2 regions of the Lysinibacillus sp. VIII_CA genome follow, and region 2 is predicted to be linked to the other one. Evidence: riboswitches for the same ligand, from Rfam matches in the RefSeq annotation. Region 2 holds a riboswitch; the other holds the start of a gene.
What was found. Region 2 has a riboswitch for thiamine pyrophosphate ahead of thiW (energy coupling factor transporter S component ThiW). Riboswitches for the same ligand answer to the same signal wherever they lie in the genome.
Positions count from the first base shown of each region.

Region 1: it holds a riboswitch for thiamine pyrophosphate, as region 2 does, so the genes downstream of both, thiC (phosphomethylpyrimidine synthase ThiC) here and thiW (energy coupling factor transporter S component ThiW) in region 2, are expected to answer to the same signal.

Region 1 covers NZ_JBNFXM010000013.1:10,864-23,531, reverse strand. The annotation lists gene ACP3VS_RS16310 (response regulator) at 1-1,146, shown strand, start outside; gene ACP3VS_RS16305 (S-layer protein) at 1,447-3,096, opposite strand; gene ACP3VS_RS16300 (methyl-accepting chemotaxis protein) at 3,351-5,450, shown strand; gene ACP3VS_RS16295 (AEC family transporter) at 5,878-6,807, shown strand; TPP riboswitch at 6,881-6,995, shown strand; gene thiC (phosphomethylpyrimidine synthase ThiC) at 7,137-8,915, shown strand; gene ACP3VS_RS16285 (catalase) at 9,086-10,591, opposite strand; gene ACP3VS_RS16280 (response regulator transcription factor) at 10,890-12,344, opposite strand; gene hutH (histidine ammonia-lyase) at 12,622-12,668, shown strand, end outside.
Region 2 covers NZ_JBNFXM010000001.1:486,835-499,502, forward strand. The annotation lists gene ACP3VS_RS02410 (MFS transporter) at 486-1,682, shown strand; TPP riboswitch at 1,742-1,849, shown strand; gene thiW (energy coupling factor transporter S component ThiW) at 1,944-2,450, shown strand; gene ACP3VS_RS02420 (VWA domain-containing protein) at 2,527-5,124, opposite strand; gene ACP3VS_RS02425 (vWA domain-containing protein) at 5,108-6,853, opposite strand; gene ACP3VS_RS02430 (DUF58 domain-containing protein) at 6,865-7,740, opposite strand; gene ACP3VS_RS02435 (AAA family ATPase) at 7,737-8,732, opposite strand; gene ACP3VS_RS02440 (hypothetical protein) at 8,744-10,177, opposite strand; gene ACP3VS_RS02445 (ABC transporter permease) at 10,190-11,035, opposite strand; gene ACP3VS_RS02450 (ABC transporter ATP-binding protein) at 11,032-11,967, opposite strand; gene ACP3VS_RS02455 (hypothetical protein) at 11,970-12,668, opposite strand, start outside.

The sequences.
Region 1 (12,668 bases), on a different contig from region 2:
GTGCTAGTAGATGATGAATATTTATCATTAAAAAGATTGAAAACCTTGCTTGAAGAAAGTCATGTTCCTGGAATAGAGATAGTTGGAGAATACACCGATTCTCTAAAAGTGATTGAAGAGATACAGAACCTACAACCAAGTGTTGTATTTTTAGATATAGTCATGCCGGATATGGACGGCTTAGCATTGGGAGAAAAAATTCAGGAATTATTGCCAGATGTAGAAATTGTTTTTACAACTGGGTTCGATCAATATGCGCTAGATGCCTTTAATTTACATGCTGTCGATTATTTATTAAAGCCCATACAAATTACACGTCTAGAAAAGACATTAGACCGTCTTGAACAGATCAATAATAAACATAAAAAAAGGGTGGTGAACTCTACAATTATTAGTCTATTTGGTGGTCTCCAGGTTATTTCACCAGACGGCCATACACAAATTCTAAAATGGCGAACATCTAAAGCGAAAGAGTTATTTGCCTACTTACTCAATCACCGTGATGAAATCATTTATCGTGATACTATTTTAGAATTATTTTGGCCAGAGTCTGATAGAGATAAAGCATCGAAACAACTTTATACTGCCGTTTATACAATACGCCAAACATTAAAAAACTACGGGCTGGATGGGGTGCAGATTTCAAGTCCATTGCTCAATTCAGGTTATAAACTCCTGTTGGAGCAAACCATTGTTGATGTAGAACAATGGTTGTCTAGCTTGAAGTCTTTACCTACACTAGAACAGGAAAACGTAGAAGAGCATGAACAAGTATTCCAAATGTATACAGGCGACTACTTAGAAGATTGTGATTATCTATGGGCAGAAAGTGAAAGAGAGCGTTTAAGGCGACTATGGTTACACCATGCCCATCAGCTAAGTGAATTTTATATAAAAATTGAAAACTACTCGGCTGCTATTAAGGTACAGGAAACAGTTCAAGCTCTGTTTGCGGGTGAAGAGGAAAACTATTTCACCTTGATGAAGCTTTACGATTTACTGAATAACGTAGCGGCTGTCGAGGAACAATACTTGCTGTTAAAAAAAGCACTTCAGGAGCATTTTGCTGTGGAACCAAGTGAGGAAATTGAGAATTGGTATAAAAGATGGAAGAAGACCAAAACACTAACGCACATGAATGTTTAAAGATATAGCATTAGCATTATGAAAAAGGACTCTTGCAGTTTGCGGAGTAGATAGAAGACCAAAGCCATTGAAGTCAACACTCAATGGCTTTTATCATTCTGGAACATTTCCTGTTTAGATGGGCTTTACTTGAATAGGGATTTTCAACTAATAGATAATAAACGATAAAATTTATAGCTATTAGTCAAATGTTATGCATTGATTTAATGCATCGCCATCAACGTTTATCCCTCTATGTAGAAATTGATTAGAACGGAGGACAAGCCCCCGCCTATAGTGAAAATCCCCGTTCATGATGAATTAATCTTTCCCTTTTTTATACTGGCCTTTATAGGTTGAAATAGCATTGTTTAAATAATTAATGACATATGTGACTTCGTAGTCAGAGAAATAATTATTAGATAAAAACGTTTCAGCGTATGATACTGCCGAATCGAAAATGTACCATTCCATATATGTTGTCCAATTGGTATTTGAAGATAAATCAGCCCCATCCTCTGAAACAGTCACATATATACTTTTTGCTTGATTAACGAGCGTTTGTAAGTTGTATTTATTACCATAATAATAATAATAATTATTATACTTATAAGCATTCTTATAGGTCCAAATGGCATTGTTTAAGTTATTGATAGCACTGGCAATATCTGTTTGAGTGGCGTAATAATTATTAACAACTGCTTGAGCAGCTGAAACAGCGGAATCTATAGCGTTCCTCTCAGCTTGCGTTGTCCAGGGATTATTATGGTAAACATCAGAGCCCCAAGAAACCGTTACATATTGAATTGAATTAATTAAAGATTGAAGAGTAGCTTTATCGCCATAGTTGTACCCATAGCCATATTTTGTGCCACTCTTTTGGGCATTTTGGTAGACTGCTAACGCATTTCTGTATTGTGAAATAGCATTCTTTACTTGTTCTTGTGAGGCGCTATTATTGTTTGCTATCGCTCTGGCACTTGTCACGGCAGAGTCAAAAATATTCCGATCAACCTGTGTTGTCCATTTGTCAGTTGTTAAAATATCGTATCCATTTATAGAAACCTGCACGTAAGGGGGGGATGCTAGTAGCGTAGTTAGTTCTTTTTTATCAATAGCTGGTAGGGTAACAGAGACCTTTTTATTGTCTACTTGTACTTTACCCACCTGATGTCCTGAATTTAATGCTACTTTTGTGCCGTCTTTAACAATGATTTGTTCAATTTTCCCTTCGCCGAAAAGGTTGAAATTTTCCTCCACATTGATCGTCAGTTTTTCCACATTTGCCTTCAACTCAAAAGTGGGAACTTTACCAATTATATCGATTTTAGAAAGTGCTTGGTCAGAAGATATATTTACCTTCGTGCGTGCCAAATTGATAGTAGATGATTTCATATCCCTTAGCGTAACATACAGCCAGTCATTCTTCTTTATGATAAGTGGTTTTAATGTAATCGTATCGCTAACGGAAAGGTCATCAAGTGTTATAGCTTTTTTTACTCTGTTTGTAATAATTAACTGACCATCAACCGTAACGTCTTGTATATTTACATAATCTGCGTTCACAGTGAAGTCACCAGAAATATGACTGTGACCACCATCAAAGTATACTGATTTTTTGCTCGTACCAGCTTTGTTTAATGTTAAGGATGTCACGTCTATAATTTGCTTGTTTTTTACGACAATGGTGGCTAATGCATTCGTTAATGCTGTTTTATTTGAATGATCAAAAAGGGGCTTTAAATCTTTGTGGATTCTAAATGTACCATTTGATGTAATAACCGTATCGTTTGTGATGTTTTTAATCGTTACGGCATTGCCTACCATTTTTTTTGTTGCTGCAACCTGAACCTGTGTTTCATATAAATTCGATTGATTTAGGGAAAAAGAGGCTTGTGCAGTTGACACAGGTAATACTAGTGTCGCTGTAATCGCCGTGGCTATTAATGTTGATAGCGCTTTATTTGTCATGCAAGTCACTCCAATCATTTTATCTACTAGATAATATACCATAATTTACTATAATTTAATATTTTAAGTGTATGTTTTACTAATCAATTCAACTCAAATGAGCCATAAGTACTTTTAATTATAATAAACAAATCTCTTAATATGCCTGTATTTTTATCTATAATTATGTAAATTTCTACTTTATTCGCTAAATATTTTATTGAGATACGACCTTTCATCTATTATGATTATTTATAAAAGTGGGGGTGTTTGTGATGAAGAAATCAAGAGGAATTGCATTGAAACTATCTTCCCTAATCATAGGATTGTTTCTAGTTTTATTTTTATCCTATACAGTGACAACAGGGATTATTATAAAAAAGCAAAGTGTCGAAGATGCAGAGTATGGAACATTGCAAACGGCTGAATCATCAGCGGCTATTATGAGCGAGCGCTTTAAAAAAGCCAATACAACTTTACAAACAACGAAACGAATCGTTGAAAGTATGGAGAAAAATAAGACGCTATCTACCAAAGGCATTTTAGACATAATGGAAAATAATTTAGCTAGTAATGATGATTTATTAGGGGTAGGGGCTATCTTTGAGGAGAATTCCCTTATTGTAAACCCAAATGAGGCTACATTGGTAGATTCCCAAAAACGTTTTGGACCATACTTGAGCAAAAATGATAATGAAATAACGACCACTCTTATTGAGGGTTTAGATGATAAAAATGTTTCTCAATGGTACTGGGTGCCAAAAGAAGAGGGACGGACAGTTTTAACGGAGCCCTATGATTATAGTGTAAACGGACAAACGGTACTAATGACAACAATTTCTGTACCATTAGTTAATGCTTCCGGGAAGTTTTTCGGTGTATTAACAGCAGATGTGTCCATAGATTATTTAAATGAGTTGACAAAGTCAGTTGCACCAGAAGGCGGCTATGCAGCCATTATTACAAATAACGGTGTATTGACAGCTAACAGTTTTGGTAAAGAGCTAGATGGGCAAAATATGCAGGACGACCCCGCTTGGACAAGCATACGTAAGACAATGGAAAACGGTGAACTAACAAGTATGTACATAGATTCTAATGAACTGAAGGATAAAGCCTATAATGTATTTGCTCCCATGATTTTAGAGGACATTGACGAAACTTGGACCGTTCAAATTGTATTAGCTGAAGCAAAAATTTTAGAGACGTATAACCATGTATTCGTCTATACAATTATTGCTTCCATTATAATGGTAGCTTTGATGACTGCTGCAAGTGTACTATTCATTTACAAACAACTAAAGCCGCTCAAGTTTTTACGCTCATCCATTGAAACAGCAGCGGGAGGCGATTTAACACAAAAAGTAGAGGAGAAATATATTAAACAGGATGAAATTGGTGCGGTTGCATTGGCCTATAATAATATGTTGGATAAAACCAATAGTGCTATTAAAGCCGTGTTAAACTCTACAACTCTATTGAATCAGTCTTCTAACCAGGTACATGAGGCATTTAATGAAATCGTGTCTTCAAGTCAAGAGGTATCAGTAGCCATAAATGAAATTGCACAGGGAGCATCGAAGCAATCAGAGGATACTGAAGAAACGAATTACCGCATGATGGATTTATCGGATCAAATAGATGCCATTACTGCGCTTTCGAATGAAATGGACGAGTTATCGCTCAAAACAAATGTAACAACAGAAAAAGGCATGCAAGAGGTTCAAAGTTTACATGAACATAATATAGGGACAAATGAGATGAATGGCCGTATTCAACAGCAAATGGAATTACTAGCTTCTAATATTGCTAATATTAATCAAATTATTGCCTCTATTCAAAGCATTACGGAGCAAACTAATCTATTGGCTTTAAATGCAAGTATTGAGGCTGCGCGTGCTGGTGAGCATGGAAAAGGTTTTGCGATCGTGGCGGAAGAAGTAAGAAAGTTGGCGGAGCAATCAAAAAATGAAACAGAAGTTATTAAAAGCACGGTAGAAAGCATTTTAGAAAATTCACAGCAAACAGTTGCTGTCATTGCCTCGAATGCAGAATTAATGCAATCGCAAAATGAGTCCGTACAAAGCACGCAATTGGCTTTTAAAGATAATAGTGATTTGTCACGTGCAATTGCAACTTCTATTAGTGAGCTAATGACTCAGTTATCTACTATGTTAGAGCATAAAAATCAAGCAATTATGTCTATCCAAAGTATTTCGGCTATATCAGAGGAAACAGCTGCCTCTGCTGAGCAAGTAAGTGCCTCTGCAATGGATCAACAAGCAGAATTGCAAAAAGTGGCAGAGTCTATGCAAAACATGAATGATATCTCTAATGAACTGCAAGAGGTTGTTAATCGATTTAAGCTTGCGTAAAGAAAAAACTGCTTAGAACCTTTAAGTAGTCTCAGACTGTTGATAAAAGGAATCGAGAAGTTGATGCTCGATTCCCTTTTCATTTTTTACTTATTTCAAATGGACCTTTGTTGCTCGATCATGTACAGCTCAAGCATAAAAAGCTTACCACGTCCAAGCTGACAGTATCTTCAAGTCTCCTTTAAGACAAGTTCAATTGTTCTGCATTTTGGCATACCAATCCTAAATGACGTTAAATAAGTTTTGATGATTCTTATATTCTGGACATTGCTCGAGTTCATTGATTTGAGCTTTTGAATTTTTGCAACCATTAGAACGAAGCGCGACCCCGCCCATAGTGTAAATCAACGGTTTTAATTATGAAAGTAAGTGGCATTGACCTAGTGCAATATCGACACTACTATTAAAAGGGAGGGGGGACATCAATATGGTGTATCTAGGAATGATTTTTTTTCAAATTGTTGCACCTATTTTAGTATTACTTGTACTAGGGGCCATTCTACAAAAGAAATTTCGCTTTAACTTAAAAGCATTATCACAGCTAATTACATATTGCTTTATGCCAGCGGCTGTGTTTATAAATTTATATGAAACGAGTATAAAGCTGTCTGTGCTAGGGGAAGTCGGGTTGTTTATTGTACTTTTTATTGGTAGTCAAATGCTACTCAGTCACTTTTTAGCGAAAGGGCTTGGACTAGCTAAAACGGAGGCGGCTGTTTTTAAAAATAGTGTAGTACTCATTAACTCTGGAAACTATGGTATTCCGGTAGCTCAAATGATTTTTGCCTCTCAACCTATTGGTGTAGCCATCCAGGTTATACTCGTTATCTTTCAAAACATGACTACGTATACGTATGGTTTATATAATTTAATTTCGTCTACTAAATCAGGCATGACGATTCTAAAGGATTTTATAAAAATGCCTATTATTCACGCTTTAATAATTGGTGTGGCAATGAATTATTTTGATATTGGTATTCCTCCGTTTATTAAAATACCAATAGACCATGTAGCGGATGGTTTTATTGCCGTTGCATTAATCACGCTGGGCGCGCAATTGTCTCAGATGGAAATTAAAACTATGTTTAATAAAACAGTCTTCATCAGCTGCTTGACTCGATTAATTATCGGACCAGCTATTGCTTTAGTCATTATCTTTGCACTGGGATTAAATGGGGTCGTAGCACAATCATTATTTATAGCGAGTGCTTTTCCCACATCCCGCAACAGTTCAAGTCTAGCATTAGAATATGATATAGAATCGGCAACAGCTGCACAAACCGTTTTATTTTCTACCATTGTGAGTTGTATAACGGTCACGATTGTGATTTATATCGCTGATGTATTGTTTACTTAATAGAATGGCAAAAATATTTAAATGATAACTTCCATCTCTTAGCAATATCTGCTACACTAGCATCAAACTGAATAGTATTAACTAGGGGAGTCTGATGAGTCAGGCTGAGAGGGAAACGCATAGAGGTTTCTTGACCCTTTGGACCTGATCTGGCTCATACCAGCGTGGGAAAGTTAAGAAGCTATTGCCTATTACGTGCAATCAATAGACCCTTTACATTCATGGCCGGATCCAATCATTATGTTGGATTCGGCCTTTATTTATTTTCCTTTTGGGGTGAGCTAGATTCGGTCCTTACTTAAAATACATTTAAGGGAGAGAAGTAGCTCATGTCAGCGATTAGTGAAAAGAACATTATGATTATGTCTAACTTTGAAGGAAGTAAAAAGGTTTATGTGGAAGGATCACGTCCAGATATTTTAGTACCAATGCGTGAAATTACATTAAGTCCGACGACGGGTAGCTTTGGAGATGAAGAAAATGCCCCTATTCGGGTGTATGATACGAGTGGCCCGTATACTGATCCTGCATTTCATGTGGATATTACAAAGGGCTTACCGGCTTTACGAAGTACTTGGATACAAGAGCGAGGAGATGTAGAGGAATATGAAGGGCGTACCATTAAACCTGAGGATAATGGCTTCCGTCGCGCAGATGATCCACGTATCCAAGAAAATGTCTTTCCTGAATTGATGAGAATGCCTTTACGTGCAAAAAGGGGGAAAAATGTAACACAGTTGCATTATGCTAGAAAGGGAATTATTACACCTGAGATGGAGTTTGTAGCGATACGAGAAAATATGGACCCTGATTTCGTGCGTTCAGAGATTGCAGCAGGTCGAGCTATTATGCCCTCCAATATTAATCATCCGGAGGCAGAGCCGATGATTATCGGTCGTAACTTCCATGTGAAAATTAATGCGAACATTGGAAATTCAGCCGTATCATCTTCGATTGCAGAGGAAGTCGAAAAGATGACATGGGCTACACGCTGGGGTGCAGATAATATTATGGATCTATCAACTGGCAAGCATATTCATACAACGAGAGAATGGATTATTCGAAATGCCGCAGTACCTGTTGGAACAGTACCAATCTATCAGGCATTAGAAAAGGTAAATGGTGTAGCTGAAGATTTAACGTGGGAGGTATACCGTGATACGCTTATTGAACAAGCAGAGCAAGGGGTAGATTATTTCACTATTCATGCGGGTGTTCTTTTACGTTATGTTCCTCTTACAGCAAACCGGGTAACGGGCATTGTGTCTCGGGGAGGCTCCATTATGGCGCAATGGTGTTTATACCATCATCAAGAAAACTTCCTCTATACTCATTTTGAGGAAATATGTGAAATTATGAAAACTTATGATGTAGCCTTCTCATTAGGAGATGGCTTACGTCCAGGGTCAATCGCGGATGCAAACGATGAAGCGCAATTTGCGGAGCTTGAAACATTAGGTGAGTTAACCCAAATAGCATGGAAGCATGATGTTCAAGTAATGGTGGAGGGGCCAGGTCACGTTCCAATGCATTTGATTAAAGAAAATATGGACAAGCAATTAGAGGTTTGTAAGGAAGCTCCCTTCTACACATTAGGCCCATTGACAACAGATATTGCTCCAGGTTATGACCATATTACATCTGCTATTGGAGCGGCAATGATTGGTTGGTTTGGTACAGCTATGCTCTGTTATGTGACACCGAAGGAACATCTAGGATTACCTAATCGGGAGGATGTTCGAGTAGGGGTTATTACTTATAAGATTGCTGCACATGCTGCAGATTTGGCAAAAGGGCACCCAGGTGCACAACAACGCGATGATGCACTGTCAAAAGCGCGCTTTGAGTTCCGCTGGCGCGACCAATTTAACCTTTCTCTTGATCCAGAACGTGCAGTAGAATATCACGATGAAACATTGCCAGCAGAGGGGGCCAAAACTGCACATTTTTGCTCAATGTGCGGTCCTAAATTTTGTAGCATGAGAATTTCACAGGATATTCGTAATTATGCTAAAGAAAAGGATTTAAATACAACTGAGGCCATCCATGAAGGTATGAGGGAGAAGTCAGTGGAGTTTAAAAAGGCAGGTAGTCAAATCTATCTATAATAATAAAAGGCTTGTGTTAATTTACTAGACACAAGCCTTTTTTATGTTGCTTCCATGTTGCAAATTGAGGTAAGCAGTTGGAGGCTAGACGAAGACAAAAAAGCTCCATGTGATGATTAAATTCACATGGAGTAAAAATTGGATTTGGATATCAATAATTAAATGGAATATTAAACGTTTGTTGGTTGTTTTACGTATGGGTTTGTAAGATCCATACCTTCTAATGAAAGACCCATTGCTTTTGCAACACCGTCACCATATGCTGGATCAGCTAAATAGCAGTGTAGGATGTGACGTCGTTTGATGAACTCCTCGACAGAAGCCATATCATTAGCCGTATTTTCAAATAGACGTTGTTGTTCTTCCGCAGTCATTAGGCGGAAAAGTTTACCTGGCTGCTCGAAGTAATTATTATCGTCTTCACGGAAATCATGAATTCCTGCATGACCATCAATGCGTAACTCTGGCTCTTTATGGTCTAAATTATGCTCCCATTCACCATAGCTATTTGGTTCATAGCCTAGTGTTGAACCAAGGTTGCCATCAAAACGCATAGCACCATCACGGTGGAAAGTGCGGAATGGACATTTTGGTGCGTTAACAGGAAGCATATAGTGGTTTACTCCTAAACGGTAGCGTGCTGCATCCGCATAGGCAAAGATACGACCTTGTAACATTTTATCTGGTGAGAAGCTAATACCAGGAACGATGTTAGATGGTGCAAATGCAGCTTGTTCCACTTCTGCAAAGTAGTTGTCCGGGTTTTTATTTAACTCAAACTCACCTACAGGAATTAATGGGAAGTCTTTTTTATACCATACTTTTGTTAAGTCGAATGGGTTGTATGGTAGCTCACGTGCTTGCTCCTCTGTCATAACCTGAATATACATTTTCCATTTAGGGAAATCGCCTTTTTCAATGGCTTCATATAAATCACGTTGTGAAGATTCACGATCTTGACCGATTACCTCAGTTGCTTCAGCACCTGTTAAATTTTTAATGCCTTGTTCTGTACGGAAGTGGAATTTAACCCAAACTCGCTCATTATCAGCATTGACAAAGCTATAAGTGTGGGAACCAAATCCGTGCATATTACGGTAACCAGTTGGAATACCACGGTCAGACATTACAATCGTTACTTGGTGAAGTGCCTCTGGTAATAGAGTCCAGAAATCCCAGTTAGAATTAGCGTTTTTCATATTTGTACGTGGATCACGTTTTACCACGTGGTTTAAATCTGTAAAGTGTAGTGGATCACGGAAGAAAAATACTGGTGTATTGTTTCCTACTAGATCCCAGTTGCCTTCTTCTGTATAGAACTTAAGGGCAAAGCCACGGATATCGCGCTCAGCATCTGCTGCACCACGCTCACCAGCAACTGTGGAGAATCGTGCGAACATTTCAGTCTTTTTGCCCACCTCTGAGAAGATTTTAGCTTTTGTATATTGAGTTATATCGTGCGTTACAGTAAAAGTACCAAATGCACCTGAACCTTTGGCGTGCATACGACGTTCAGGGATTACTTCACGATTGAAGTTTGCTAATTTTTCAACTAGCCATACATCTTGAAGTAAAAGAGGGCCACGTGGACCTGCTGACATAGAGTCATGGTTACTTACTACTGGAGCACCACCTGCTGTTGTAAAACGACGGCTACGATCATTTGCGTTTGTCATATTAGTTACCTCCTGAAAATAATGTAAGTCGAACTCTTCGTCTATAACTATAACAAATATAAAATAGAATTGCTAGTACATTATAATAATTATTGTTAAAGAATTTTTATAGTGAGATACAAAGTATAAATATATGCATCGGAGAGGCTGTATATGCTTAATTTTTGTGTAAAATTTGTTGTTTAATAAACTAGATTTAAACAGTATTTGTACGGTAAATGAAAAGAAGTATAAAGTTAAACACCCATAATAAAATCCTTGATTGAAAATGAAAACAACTAATTGAAAATATTCTTGATTAGTTTTTTCGATATCGATGAGGGGTCATACCGATTTGTTGTTTAAATATTTTAATGAAATAATTCGGGTCATCAAAACCGTTTAAATGAGCAATCTCACTAATTGCAAAATCAGTTTCTAGTAGCATCTTAAGGGCGTTTTGAATTCTAACTTGCTGTATATAGCGCTTAAATGGCAAGCCTTGTTTTTTTGAAAAAATCGTACTTAAATAATTGGGGCTGATGCCAAGCTTACGCGCGACAAAGGGGAGAGACAAGGAACTCTCTTTAAATTGCTGATCAATAATTTCTAAAGCTAACTCAACATAATCGGCTCTTTTCTCCATGCGAGCTTCACGTGCAAGTTCAATTAATCTCTGAGTGAATGAAATAATGCCATTGAGAATCGTATAAAAAATAGGATGCTCAATAATTAAATGAAATAGCTGACGGTAGTTTTGTTCAATGACTGCTTTTTCGTGTAGTTTATATTTCAACATAAAGCGCCGAATTTGTGCTAAGACACTTGTTAGATGGATACGTAAATCATCCTGCTCATAATAGATGCCTTCATTAGAAAGTCGATATAAAAATGTTTTTACGGCTTCGAGATTACCTTCCTCCAGGCTACTTATTAATAATTGCTGTTCCTCTGGTGTTAGTAATGGATCGAAGGGGTGTATTTCAAATTGTTTACTTGCGTAAAAAAGGTGACCGAATCCTTCGTAAAAACTTTGGTGGAGTACACGCTTTGTTAATGTATACATATTTTTAATGCTTGTAGCAGGTCCATCATATATCCCGATATTTAATGAACTATTGCTAAACAAACGCCATTCCTTCATAAGAGTACGTACATCCTTCTCTACCACTTTTATGTCTTGCGTTTGAAAAAGGCAGACAATTCTATTCGATAAAGGATAGGTTTTCATATGAAAGTATATAGGTGTTTGTTGAAGCCAATTGTAAAGCTTGTTATAGGTCTCGGCGTGCTCAGGCTCAATTATTGTAAAATGAATGCCAGTTTCAATAGAGTTTGATTTAGTATCTAAAAATAAATGATTATAAAATGATTCATTTGCTGTCTCCTGCGCATCATCTATGATTTGTGGTGAGCGCACGGAAATAACCGTCAGTTTTTGCTTTAATACTTCTAAATCAATGGGCTTTATGAATAGATGAGCTACCTGTAAATCAATGGCTTTCAATGCGTTTTTAAATAAGGGCTCTGTTGTTACGGCTAAAATAGCACCTGAAAATTTTTGTAGATCTCCATAAAGAGAAGTTAGGCCATTATTAGGGATCAGGTCGATATTTAATAGTATGGCATCCGGTTTAAATTGTCGGATGTATTGAGATGCATCTGAAATAGTAGTGCACATGTCAATAAGAACGTCGCCTGGAAAATAGGTATGTAAAAACCACTTAATGCCTGCTAGTTCAGTGGGGTCTCGGTCGATTAATAACAGCTTCATAACATTTAACCTCGCTTAAAATATTCTAGTTTCATAAAAAAATACGATTATATTATTAAAAATAACATAGGAATCTGAAAAAAATCATGTTTTCTCTTTTAAAATTCTCTATATTCTGAAAAAAGTAGTTAGTACAATGGAAATAGAGTAATTGATCTTCATTCAGCGGAAAATTTATTTACTATGAAAACGCTTAAATGCAGTTGAATGAGGATGCTTTAGTGATTACGTTAAAATGAATTTTACATAAGCCATAAAGGGAATAGGGGGATGTCATGTGAAGTCGATCATCGAGCTTGATGGCAATACATTAACAAGACAACA
Region 2 (12,668 bases):
ATTGGTCTACAAACCAATTCGCCTTTTTTATTTAAGCATTCATTTGTATCGCTATATTTAGAAAGAAATTCTACTAGTAACCAGTTGTCGATCATACAATCCCACTTCGTCTAGGTATCATCAATTTTTTCAAGATGCCAGCAATCTTTAGTTTTTCTTTATCCATAAAAAGACCTTGAATCTACGTCGTACGACACCTGCGCATTATAACTTCATCTTTAACTTTCATCTACACGGTTATAGGTAAGCTTTCTCATAGCAAACGCAATTATTTATTTTCACTAGTTTTTTACTCTCCCTACTTCAAGTCTCTAGAAAAAGCAATTCTCTCTCCTCACTCCACACCCCGAATTTTTATGAGATAAAAGCTTTTCTGGAAAATCATTCTACATATCGAACCAGTTACAGCAATCTCAACTATTAGCCAGCCATAATTCTTTATGATAGACTGTACTATATTTGATTACAAAAAGGGGGGCTTGTCGATGACCCAGCAGAAGTCCAATAAGGCGGCTTTGTATATTTTAATGTTTAACATGTTTATCGCAATGGGGAGTATTGGAATTATTATTCCTGTAATGCCTGAATATTTAAGAATATTTGGAGCAGCAGGACAAGTTCTAGGCATGCTTATTGCAACGTTCGCCTTAGCACAATTCGTATTTTCTCCAATTGCTGGGAATCTTTCGGACCAGTATGGGCGGAAAAATTTAATTATTTTCGGTCTTATACTAACAGGACTTGCACAAATCGGTTTTGGCCTTTCTACAGATGTATGGATGCTCTTTTTAGCACGTTTTTTAGGTGGCCTTGGCTCTGCATTTGTAGCACCTCCTATTATGGCTTTTGTAGCAGACGTGACAACTTATGAAGAACGCGGAAAAGGAATGAGTTTGTTAGGAGCTGCTATGTCTTTCGGCTTTATGATTGGCCCTGGAATTGGTGGTTTCCTTGCAAAGGTTAGCTTACATTTTCCATTTTTCATGGCGGGAGCTGCCGCCATTTTAGCGGCTATTTTATCTTACTTTTTATTACCATCTACAAAGCCAAATACTGCGCAAAATAGACAAAAGCAAGATAATCTGGTAAAACAGATGGCTCGCTCTGTACATATGCCTTATTTTGTTATGTTAATTATTATGATGGTATTCTCATTTGGGATTGCTAACTTCCAAACGACCTTATCACTATTTGTGACAGAGAAATTTAATTACTCACCTGGCGATATTGCCATCATTTTAGTTGTTGGTGGTGCGTTTGGGGTAATTGTACAAATGTTTATTATTACGCCACTCTTTAAACGGTTTGGTGAAATGAAAGTAGTTTTGGTCAATTTATTTATTGCGGCCGTTGCTATTTTCTTAATATTATTTGTTTCTGGTTTTGCACTAATATTAGTTGTTGCAACCATCTTCTCTACGGCGACAACGTTGATTCGTCCAGCTGTTAATACTCTCATATCAAAACTTGCAGAAAAAGAGCAAGGATTCGCAGCCGGCTTGAATAATGCCTATATGAGTCTAGGAAATATGATTGGACCCGCTTTGGCTGGTTTTTTATTTGACTGGAATATGAACAGTCCTTATATTTTTGGTGCCATTATCTTATTAGCTTGCTTCTTCCTTGCCCTGATTTGGACATTGAAAAAGGCGCCTCAGCTTATGCATCCAGATTCACATTAATAGGTAACTCTTATTGACTATTTATTGAAGTATGTTACACTTCTAAAAAATAGAAAAATACTTACCACTAGGGGAGTCTTCTAAAGGCTGAGACGTATATGGTTATATACGGACCCTTCGAACCTGATCTAGTTCATACTAGCGGAGGGAAGTGGCGCTTCTTGCTATTTTCAGTGTATAAGCAAGGCCGCTTCCTGTCGTTTGAAGGAAGCGGCTTTTTTCATTTTCCTAGTGGCTAAAATGAAAAGGAGTACACCTAACATGTCTATTAGAAAATTAACAATTATGGCTTTATTAGTAGCGATTGCTATTGCAGGTTCTACTTTTATCTCCATTCCAACTGGGATTGCTCGTGCTTATCCGGTACAGCACGCTATTAACGTAATAGGAGCCATTATACTTGGACCCGTATCTACAGTTGTAGTTGCCTTTGTTACGGCCATTATTCGAATCCTTACAGGGACAGGCTCTCTTTTAGCCATTCCTGGTAGTATTATTGGTGCATTATGCGCAGGGCTTGCCTATAAATATAGCGGTAAAATTTGGTTTGCTGGTTTGGGTGAAGTGATTGGCACTGGTCTTCTAGCATCACTTGTAGCAGTGCCCTATGCAAATGTACTAATGGGAACTTCCGTAGCAGCCTTGTTTTTTATGCCTGCCTTTTTAATATCAAGTACAATTGGAGCAATTTTAGGCATTTTAGTAGCTAGCAGTTTGCAAAAAACGGTGCTAGTAAGATATTTTAATCCTACTCTCTTTATTAAATAGTGTCGTAGGAGGATTTCTTTTTCCATGAATGTACAAAAAGCAGTGCGAAATTCGCACTGCTTTCATCTAAACTAAATTATTGGCGTTTTTTCATACCCTTTAATAGTTGTGCTACATTCGTGTCTTCTGCTTGTACAGGGAGATCCTCTACCAGTTGCTCCTTTTTCTTCGACTTCGTTAGGAAATTCCAGCCAAAGCGCCTTATTGTTATATCAATAAAGAATAAGAGCATACCTGCAAGGAGAAGCCATGTGGCAATGTTTTGACGATCCGCCCCTTGCTTTGTAAAGTCACGGAACACTTCTTGTGGTTCTTTTAAAACAGCACCACCTGTTTGTTCGGTTATTTCTTCTATTAATTTATCATTAACAGGAAGAAGTTCATATTCAGCGCTGTAAGGAACACTTAATCCCGCCTGATAAATCGTTTCCTTTTCATCAGCGATACGGAAGAAGATTAACCCCGGCTCAGCTTGTACCACAGCTCGCACCTGAGAGGCTGATATAGTTTCAAGCTGTGTGTCTAGCTCTTCACCCGCTTCATTAACAGCCACAATATCTAAAAATGCTGCTTCATTTGTAGGGTCTGTAATCATAAAGGATCCATCTGATTCTACTCTTACATCGTAGGCAACGTCATTATAACTTGGGAGCATTTGCGAAATAAGCGTTTGCCAAAATGTGCCCCAGTCCTGCCATCTTGCCCAGTCTCCTGACCACTTTCCTGTTGAATCAGAAGTAAATGCGAATGTTTTGCCAAGACCGTATTGCCATTGTGCTAATACTGGATCTTCCTTTTCGCTTTCAGCCACGACGGTAGCACCCTGCTTTGCGGTTGTTCCAATATAAGCATTCATTTGTGGAACGCCATTGGCAAATAGCGTATTCCATCCCCCTGCATTATACAGTACAGGATAGAATGGATTATCTTCAATGTACGTACGGGAAATCATGGCCGTTTCACGAGATAAAATGGACGGAATAGTTTGCTCATCGATAACATTGTAGAAACGTCCACTCCCCATCTCACTCAGAGCTTCCAATAAGTTTGCATCCGCGTCTTGACCAATAGCTACTGTCGATAAGGTTATTCCGTTATCTTTTCCTTGTTCAATTAAATCGTCATAATTTCCTGGCTGCGATTGTCCATCCGTTAAAAGAATAATATGCTTACGTTGCAGTTTCATATCTGCTAGGTTTTCATATGCTTTTGCCAGTGAACCATAGATTTCTGTTCCGCCTCCTGGTGTAACGGATAAAATGGTATCCACTGCCTCTTCTTTATTATTCAAAGGTCCAGTCTCTATAATTTCCCAAGGACGATCATCAAATGCTATAAATCCTAATGTATCTTCATCACGTAGCATTTCAACTGATCGTGCAGCCGCTTCCTTTGCAAGCTCTAGCTTGGATCCTGACATACTGCCAGAACGGTCTAACACAATGACAAGTCCTAGCGAAGGTAATTGTTCTTTCCCCTTTATCTCCATTTCAACAGGTAATAAAGTTTCAATTGGTGTTTTAAAATAACCACCTAAACCAAAGCTATTTTCTCCACCCACCATTGCAAAACCAACACCAAAGTTTTTGACTGCTTGCTCTATCACACTCATTTTTGCCTCACCGACTAAATGTCCCGGTACATTATCAAAAATAATGGCATTATATTGCAAATAACTGGAGAGTTCATTTGGCAAGCTTTCAGGTGATTTTACATCATAGCCTATTGATTGCTGACCAAGTGCCGCCGCTAGTGGTGAAGCTGTTTCATAGCCATTCACAATGAGTAAATGTGGTTCGCTTTGTACCATTGTGACACTTGTTAATTTATTGTTTTCAAATATTGCGTCCTGTCCTACTTGAACAACGGCTTCATATTTCACCAGCCCTTCACCAGTCGCTGCATGTTTATAGGTAAACATATTCGTTCCTTCGGCTAGCTCGACTCCCTCACGATGAATCAGTTCATCATTTTCATATAATAATAGCTCGCCTTGTCCAGCTGTTGTTGCATGCACTTCTGTTACCAGTTGTTGTTGCTCACCTACATAGGCAACTTGTGGGGACACAAAGCTTTTTAATGAAACATCATTCACAACAGGCTGACTGAAGGGCACAACATCCACACTAATATTGGAGCCTTTAAACTTCGTGGCGAAATCTAAAGCACTTCCCTTTGTCTCATTGCCATCTGTTAATAGCACAAGGCGTGTTGCTTTTTTCGGATCTATAATACCTGTGGCAAGTTGCAGGCTTTGTTCTATATTCGTTTGATCAGTAGCCTTTATTTCCGTAAACTTTGGTACTTCCTTTAATGTTTTAGTCATAATGGCTTCTGTTTGTAATGTTGATGAGAATGAATACAGCCCTGCAAGCTGTTCATCTTTTTTCGATTGTAAACTATCCTGTATAAACTGTACCATCTCATCTTCAGTCCCATTCATGGAAGCTGAGCGGTCAACTAGATACACGATTTGTTCTTCTTTTATAGGTAATAAAAGATACGGCCCTGCCAATGCGAAAACTAAACAGCCTACCGCTAGCATGCGAATCATAAGTACGAAAGCATGACTCTTTTTTAGTCGCTGTCGTTCTCGCCAATAGGTCCAACCAAAATAGATGAGTAATGGAAGTAATAGCAACAATATGAATGGCATATCAATTCGTAAATCCACGACGTCGTTGCACCTCCCACTCTAAAACAAGTAAAACTAAAATAATAAGAATTAGCCAAGGGACAAAAGAAGCCTTCGAAATCTCAGCCTTTCCGTTATCAGAAATATCCCCTAATGTATAGCTTGTTCCTTGCTCAATAACACGTTCTTGCGCCTGCAATTGTACAATAAAATGTTTTTCTTCATTATTAGAACGCACAAAATAGATGCCAGGTTTTGTTGGCGCAGTTAGCATACCATCCGTAACCAATGATAGAAATTCATCTTCTTGTGAATATACGCTCCAGTCTTCCTGCGCTAAAGCTACTGCTCTTTGTTCATTTGGTGTGAAAATACCGAGTGAACCAATGGATTCTGATAACTGCTGTTCAGTACTCCATAAGAATAACGGGAATGATGGGTGTAGTGGCCAATCCGTATCTGCAATATCTGCTAAGACGACGATATCCCCTTTAGGAGAGCGCTGTATAAACGGCTTTTCTCCAACAGTAGCGATAGTTTCATAATTTGTAAATCCAGGATACAAGGCGCTAACATAAACATCCTTAAGCTCACTAAAAGCAAATAAAGCATCACTTTTAGTACTTACTATGCCACTTACCTCTACCTTTTCAGCATCATCACGGCCAAATAACACAAGAGGTTTGACCATCTTTTCCAGCAATTCAGCTTGATTAGTGATCACCGTGGCATCCTGATTGTCTACTACTTGTAAAGGCGGAACGATTTTCACACCCGTACTTACGGATTGAAATCCTTTTTGAATCAATTGATGCATGCCCTGATCAACCACAATTTTTGAAGTAGCCGTTTGTAGTAAAACCGTTTGTTGATTATCTACGTCATAATCATCTTGCGCATCAATAATCGCTGTCATCGATTTTTCTACAGGTAACTCCTTGAAGGTTTTTGTTATCGCTTCCTTTGGAGGAACAGCGATATTCTCAGCTACTAACTCTTTACCCTCTTCATTTAGTAATGCTAGTGTGACCTTTTGCTCGTTGTCTGTATCATTATGAAGCTGCACAAGCGCCATTGTAGCCTGTCCATCTGTTGTTGCAGCAAATCGAGTAATAGCAATATTTGTTAAGTCCTTCGCAGCACCTCTTACTAGCCATTTAACGGAGTCCTTATTCATAGGTAGTTGTTTTTTATCGAGTGCATCTGTAAATACATAGATGGAAGTCGGTGTATCTCCTACAAATGCTTGTGCCACATCTAGCGCCTTATCCATTTCTGCCGTTTCATAGGTTACTTGTAAGTCTTTAATACCTTTTTCGATTTCTTTAACATTTGTCTCTTGCTGCAAAATCGCTTTTGGTGCTGAACCAGTCGTAATTAACGTGACTGGTCTCCCATTTAATTCATCTATAAGCGTCAGCATTTCCTGTTTATGTGTGTCAAAGGTAGATTGCCCCTTACCAGCTAACATTGTTGCAGAAGTATCCACAATAAATATAGTTTGCTCACCAACAATCGTTGATTTTTTCACATAGGGATTCATGAGTGCCAACACAAGAAGCAACAATGCTAGTAACTGTAAATAAAGTAGGGCATTCTTTTGCAAATGCTTTAAATAAGGAGATACCCGTGTTTCCTGCATAATCTCAGACCAGAAAAGTGTTGAAGAGACCGGCTGATCTGTATATTTTTTTCGAAAGAAATAATAGAGTAGGACAATGACCGGGATGATGGCCGTCCAGCTAAACATAATTTGACTAAAGCCCAATACGGCTCACCTCACCTAATCCAATGTGCTTTTAATAATTGCTGAAAGATTGCCTGTTGCAAACCATCTTCCACCTTCAATTGTAATTTTCGAATGCCGAAACGACGACAAATAGCTTCAAACTCTTCTTCATGTAATAAACGTCTTGCATGATAGGTTTCTAGTACTTTAGTGGACATTGTCACATTGACTTCATTACCTGTTTCACGATCAAGAAGACGCACATCCCCTGAATAATTTGGTGATAGTTCTTCTTCCGTCACTATTTGTAGTATACGTACATCGCCAGCATAGCGTGGTAGCCTTTTTAAAAGTTGCTCCCATTCTTCAATTGACTCTAGACCATCTGTAACAATAAATAACACTGTACTATCCTTTGGTAAAGCCTTTAAGGCACCCTGTGCAAAAGGATTCGAATAACTCGCTTCCTCTATATCTGTTACTATTTGTAAAAATGCTCGGCGATACATGGCGCCCTTGCGACGAAATGGAGGCTTCGTTTCATCTTGTAAAAATGAAAAAGATAAACGATCGTCTCTACCAAGTACCATTAAACCAAGGGATGCCACTATTTGACGAGCAAAAGTCCACTTGGCATCCATGCTCATTGATTTTGTGGTATCGAGTAGGATGTGTACGCGCATTTCTTGTTCATCTAAAAATCTTTTAATAAAGTATTTATCCGTTCGGGCAAAGACGTTCCAATCCACTTGTCGTACATCATCACCTAAATGATATTCTCGAAAATCCGAAAAATCGAGGGATGCCCCAAAGCGCTGTGAACGATGCGAGCCTTTATGCTGCCCGCGTAGCTTGGAGGCAGTAGCTACTTGAAAACGACTGATTTTCGCTAACCAGTCTTCGGGCAATAAGTAGTTGGCTGTCACTTGCTAACACCTTGTTGAACCTTTTCTAAAATAACATCAATGACATCATCTGCTGTTTTTCCTGAAGCCTCCCCTTCATAGTTCAATAGCATCCGATGACGTAATACAGGTTTTGCTACTGATTTAATATCAGCCACTGAAACATGGAACCGACCATTCATCAGCGCTCTAGCTTTTGCTAATTTTATTAAACTTTGCAAACCACGAGGTCCACTGCCATACATCGCATATTGCTTGACCTCGTCCAGAGCATCAGATCTTTCTGGGTGCGTTGCCACTACTAAATCGGTTGCAAATTCAAGCATTTCATCAGCAACCAGCACTTCCTTCACCATTTGCTGGGCTTCTATTAGAGCCTCTGTATTCATCAGTTTCTGTAAGCCAATTTCCTGAGCACCTGTCGTTCGCTTCATAATTTCCATTAGCTCATTTTTTTCCGGATAGGGGACAAGAATTTTACAAAGGAAACGGTCCATCTGTGCTTCAGGTAACGGATATGTGCCTTCCATTTCAATCGGATTTTGAGTCGCTAACACGAAAAATGGTCTCGCCATTTTTTTTGTATCGCCCAAAATCGTTACCGTTTTTTCTCCCATTGCTTCTAACAAAGCACTTTGAGTCTTGGGTGTAGCGCGATTTATCTCATCTGCTAACACCATCTGACTAAAAATAGGGCCAGGCTGAAACGTAAATTGTTGTTTACCATCTGGGGTGCGTTCAATCATACTTGTCCCAGTTATATCCGCCGGCATAAGATCCGGTGTAAATTGTATACGTGAAAACGATAAGTCAAGAACTTCAGAAATTGTACGAATTAACATCGTCTTCCCTAAGCCTGGTAAACCTTCTAATAATGCATGACCATCTGCTAGTACAGCATACAAAGTATAATCAATCGCATCTTCTTGCCCTACAATAAAACGATGAATTTCATCTTTTACTTGTTGTAATTTTGTACTCATTTCTACATATTGTTGCTCTGTAAATGCCATTTCATTTCCTCCTACTGCGACTCAATTGACGTGAAATAAGATTGCACGACATTTTGTAAATCCTTCGGTAATTGTAAACGCTCTGAGCTTTCTAAATAGCTGTCTTTATAAGAACCAATTATTTCTTCATACGGTCGAATGCTGCCCTTTGTTATCGGACCATTCCCCTGTTGCTCAGAGACATGAGAGCCATCTCCTAATGCTCCACCATCCACGGATGTCTCGTTTGACCCACCAATCCGATTCGGTGTCGTTAATAAATCTCGACCACCTTGACCTTTACCTGCGCCCTGACCTTGTCCCTGTCCTTGTCCTTGGCCCTGTCCTTGTCCTTGACCCTGTCCTTGTCCCTGTCCTTGTCCCTGTCCTTGTCCTTGACCCTGTCCTTGTCCCTGTCCTTGTCCTTGACTATTACCATTTTGTTGTTGGGAACCATTTTGAGCATTATTTTGACCAGACTGACTCGTCTGCCCTTGCTGATTGCTTGGCTGGGAATTACCAGATGACTGCTGACTACCTTGTTGTTGATTATTATTTTGATTGTTAGTGCCAGCATTATTAGCACTTGCAATTGCATTTTGTAAGGAATTACTCGCTGGTTTACCAAGTTTACTCATAGCTGTTTGTGTGGCATTTGCATTTTGTGTGAGCTGTTGCTGCATTTGTGCAAGTTCCTTCAATTGCTCAACTTCTTTTTTCGATAAGCCTTGTTCATCGGTAGCTCCGTCTTGACTTGCCGTTTGTTTATCCTTTAATTGCTGCTCCTTAAGAGCAAGCTCCTTTTGCTTCTTCACCACTTCGCGGAGTGCCTCTTCAGCTGTTTCTGCTTCCTTAAGCGTGTTTTGAAGCTCTTGCAATTGCTCTTTCACTTCTTTTGTCTGCGCTTTTTTCTCCAGCTCCGCAACTTCCTTCTTCATATCGTCGATTACAGCTTGCTCTTTTTCAACTTCAATCGCTTCTATTTGAGTCGCTGCCGGGAACATATAAAGAATTGCTAGGACGACAGCAGTGCCAAATAGTCCAATAAACGCCTTTGGTCGAAACAAATTTTTCTTGCGAGCCTTAAAGCTTATGAAAGCCTGTTCAACATTCTGTATCGCCTTTAATAATAATGCTTGAACAAGTGGGTCCTGATCGTCTTTCAATGATAAAGCTGTAACCAACTCATTATGTGAAAAATAGTGATCCAATGTATGCAAAGCTTCTTTCTCTTTGACACGTCTCCACCAGATGTAAACGATCGTTGCAATAATAAGTGTAACAAAGATAGCCAACGCAATTTGGCGGTAATAGGGCCAGACAAATAATCTTGAAATAAGAACGAGAGAAGCACTCGAAAGCAATGCCAAAAACAGACCATATTGTGCAATAGGAATGCTTTTTTCAAGTGTTAAACTCGACTTTGCACGCTGAATATATTTTCGTAATTGCTTACGACGCTCCATAATAATTCCTCCTCATCGGTTACTTTTCATGTTGGCACGTAATTTTTTTATGGCAACTGTTAAACAAAGTACAATAATCAATACATAAACGATTAAATAAGTAATCCACACAGGTAGTTCCACTCCTGAAAGTTCAGCTAACGCATTTCCCATCTCAGGTGAAATCAGCGTCAGCATTAGGGCACCTGGATTAATTGAAGCCCAAAAATAAGTCATAAAGGAGGTACTTGCACCTACAGCATTACCCATTTGATGGAAAGCCATTGTTAAAAAGAAGAAAAACGCTGTAATCCCACCTAAAAAGATAATAGAACCATATGTGGCAATCATGGCAACAATCGTTTTTTTCGTAATAGTTGAAAACATGACACCAATACTACCTATTGCTACTACAGTAACTAAATAGAATAAAAATATAGAAACAAGCTGGGAAGGTGAAACCCCACCAAATAGGAACACTAAACTATATAATGGTAATCCTGCTACAAGCATTAAAACTAGAAACGACACCGATGATAATAATTTACCAACAACAATTTGTGTAGAGCTTTGTGTCGTTGTTAGCAAAATATTCAAGGTTTGTTTTTCACGCTCACTACTGATTGCTCCTGCTGTTAAGCTTGGAGTAATAAAAAGAACTAATGCCATTTGTAAAATGGTTAATACAGCAAACATCATAAAACTTGTTTCTGGTTTAAAGAATCCCTTGCCAGTAAATTCAGTGGTAAGCAATAAAAAACCTGCAATGAAAATACAAAGTACCGCTAAATAAAACATTAATCCTGAGAAGCTTTTAAAAGAACGGAATCGTAATTTTAACTCTTTCACAAATACTGGATTATAAAATCTTTCCATCATTGACTGTCCGCTCCCTTCGTAATCGCCATAAAGACATCCTCTAGATCTTTCTCTTCCTCACTTAACGCATAAATAGGTAAATCTGCAAGTATCGCCTTTTTCAGTAATGCTACCTGCTCTGCATCTGTTCCACGATAATTAAAGGCTATTTCTAGACGATGCTCAAGGACATCAATAGATGAAATATGGGGATCTTCTTCCAAATATGCACGTACTTCGTGTATACGATCTGTTACTTTCATGACGATACGCTTTTCTCCCTGTAACTGCGCCTGAATGGCAGCAACATTTCCATGTGCAATTAATTTGCCATTATCAATGACGCCAATTTCATCACACATTTCAGCAAGCTCAGGCAAAATATGAGAAGAGATTAAGATGGTTTTACCCATAGACTTTAAATTCCGTAAAATATCTCGCATTTCCACACGGGCGCGAGGGTCTAATCCTGACGCAGGTTCATCTAAAATCAATACTTTAGGATCATGGATAAGTGCACGTGCAAGACATAAACGCTGCTTCATCCCACGCGATAATAAATCAACGTATTCATAACGTTTGCTCGTTAAATTTACAAGCTCTAAAAGCTGTGGAATCAGCACTTGGCGCTCTGCTAGTTGAATACCGTAGCTAGCTCCATAAAAATCTAAATATTCATCTACTTTTAGCTGGTCATAAACACCAAAGAAATCAGGCATATACCCGATTTGCTTGCGTACTTCTTTCGGTTCCTTAACAACACTTTTACCGTTTATCAACGCATCACCTGATGTCGGTGACAGTAATGTCGCTAAAATAGAAAATGTTGTTGATTTACCCGCTCCATTAGCACCAACAAAGCCAAACACGATGCCTTCTTCTAAGGACAAATTTAAATGATCCAGTGCCGTAAAGGAGCCATATCTTTTCGTTAGGTCACGAATTTCAATCATGATTATTTTGCCACTCCCTTCAGCTCTATTTCAGGTAATTTCGTTTGTTCACCAGTTGGATCTGGACCATACTTAATTTCAAGTCGAACTTCACTATCTTGATTAATAAAATTTTTAATATTATCTGTAAACACTTGCTTTGTATCAACTAATGGCTCATACATATTTGTGGCATTATTCCATATCGACAGCTGCATACGTTTAACATCCTTATTAGAAATGGTTAGTTCATTAAGTGATTCCACAGCGTCCATAAATTGATCAGGCATTGCCATTGTTAATTCGTATAAACCATCAGATAGATACCAGTTATTCAATTCCTCATCGATTTTATCGAAATATCCACTCGCGGATAGTGAGTTTAATGAGTACGTGAAATTATTGCGTTTCATTGTAAATGGTCCTGATAGTTCCACTTTCCCTTTAAACGGTTGAACAAGCATTGTAATTGGAGACATATTTGCACTTGTTTCAAGCTCAGCCCCTACTATCGCTTGATCTGTCCATGCTGTAAGTATTGGCTGTCTATCATTCTCTACAAGTGGTAATGCTAATGTTTTCATTCGTTCAACACGCATTGGATCTACCTCATCCTTCTGAGATGGGTAACTGTAGTTGTAATTATTAAAAACAGATGGCTTTTGAAGTACCGTTGTCTTCAATTCCTTGTCTACTTGCAAAGTTCCATTTGCTTTAATATC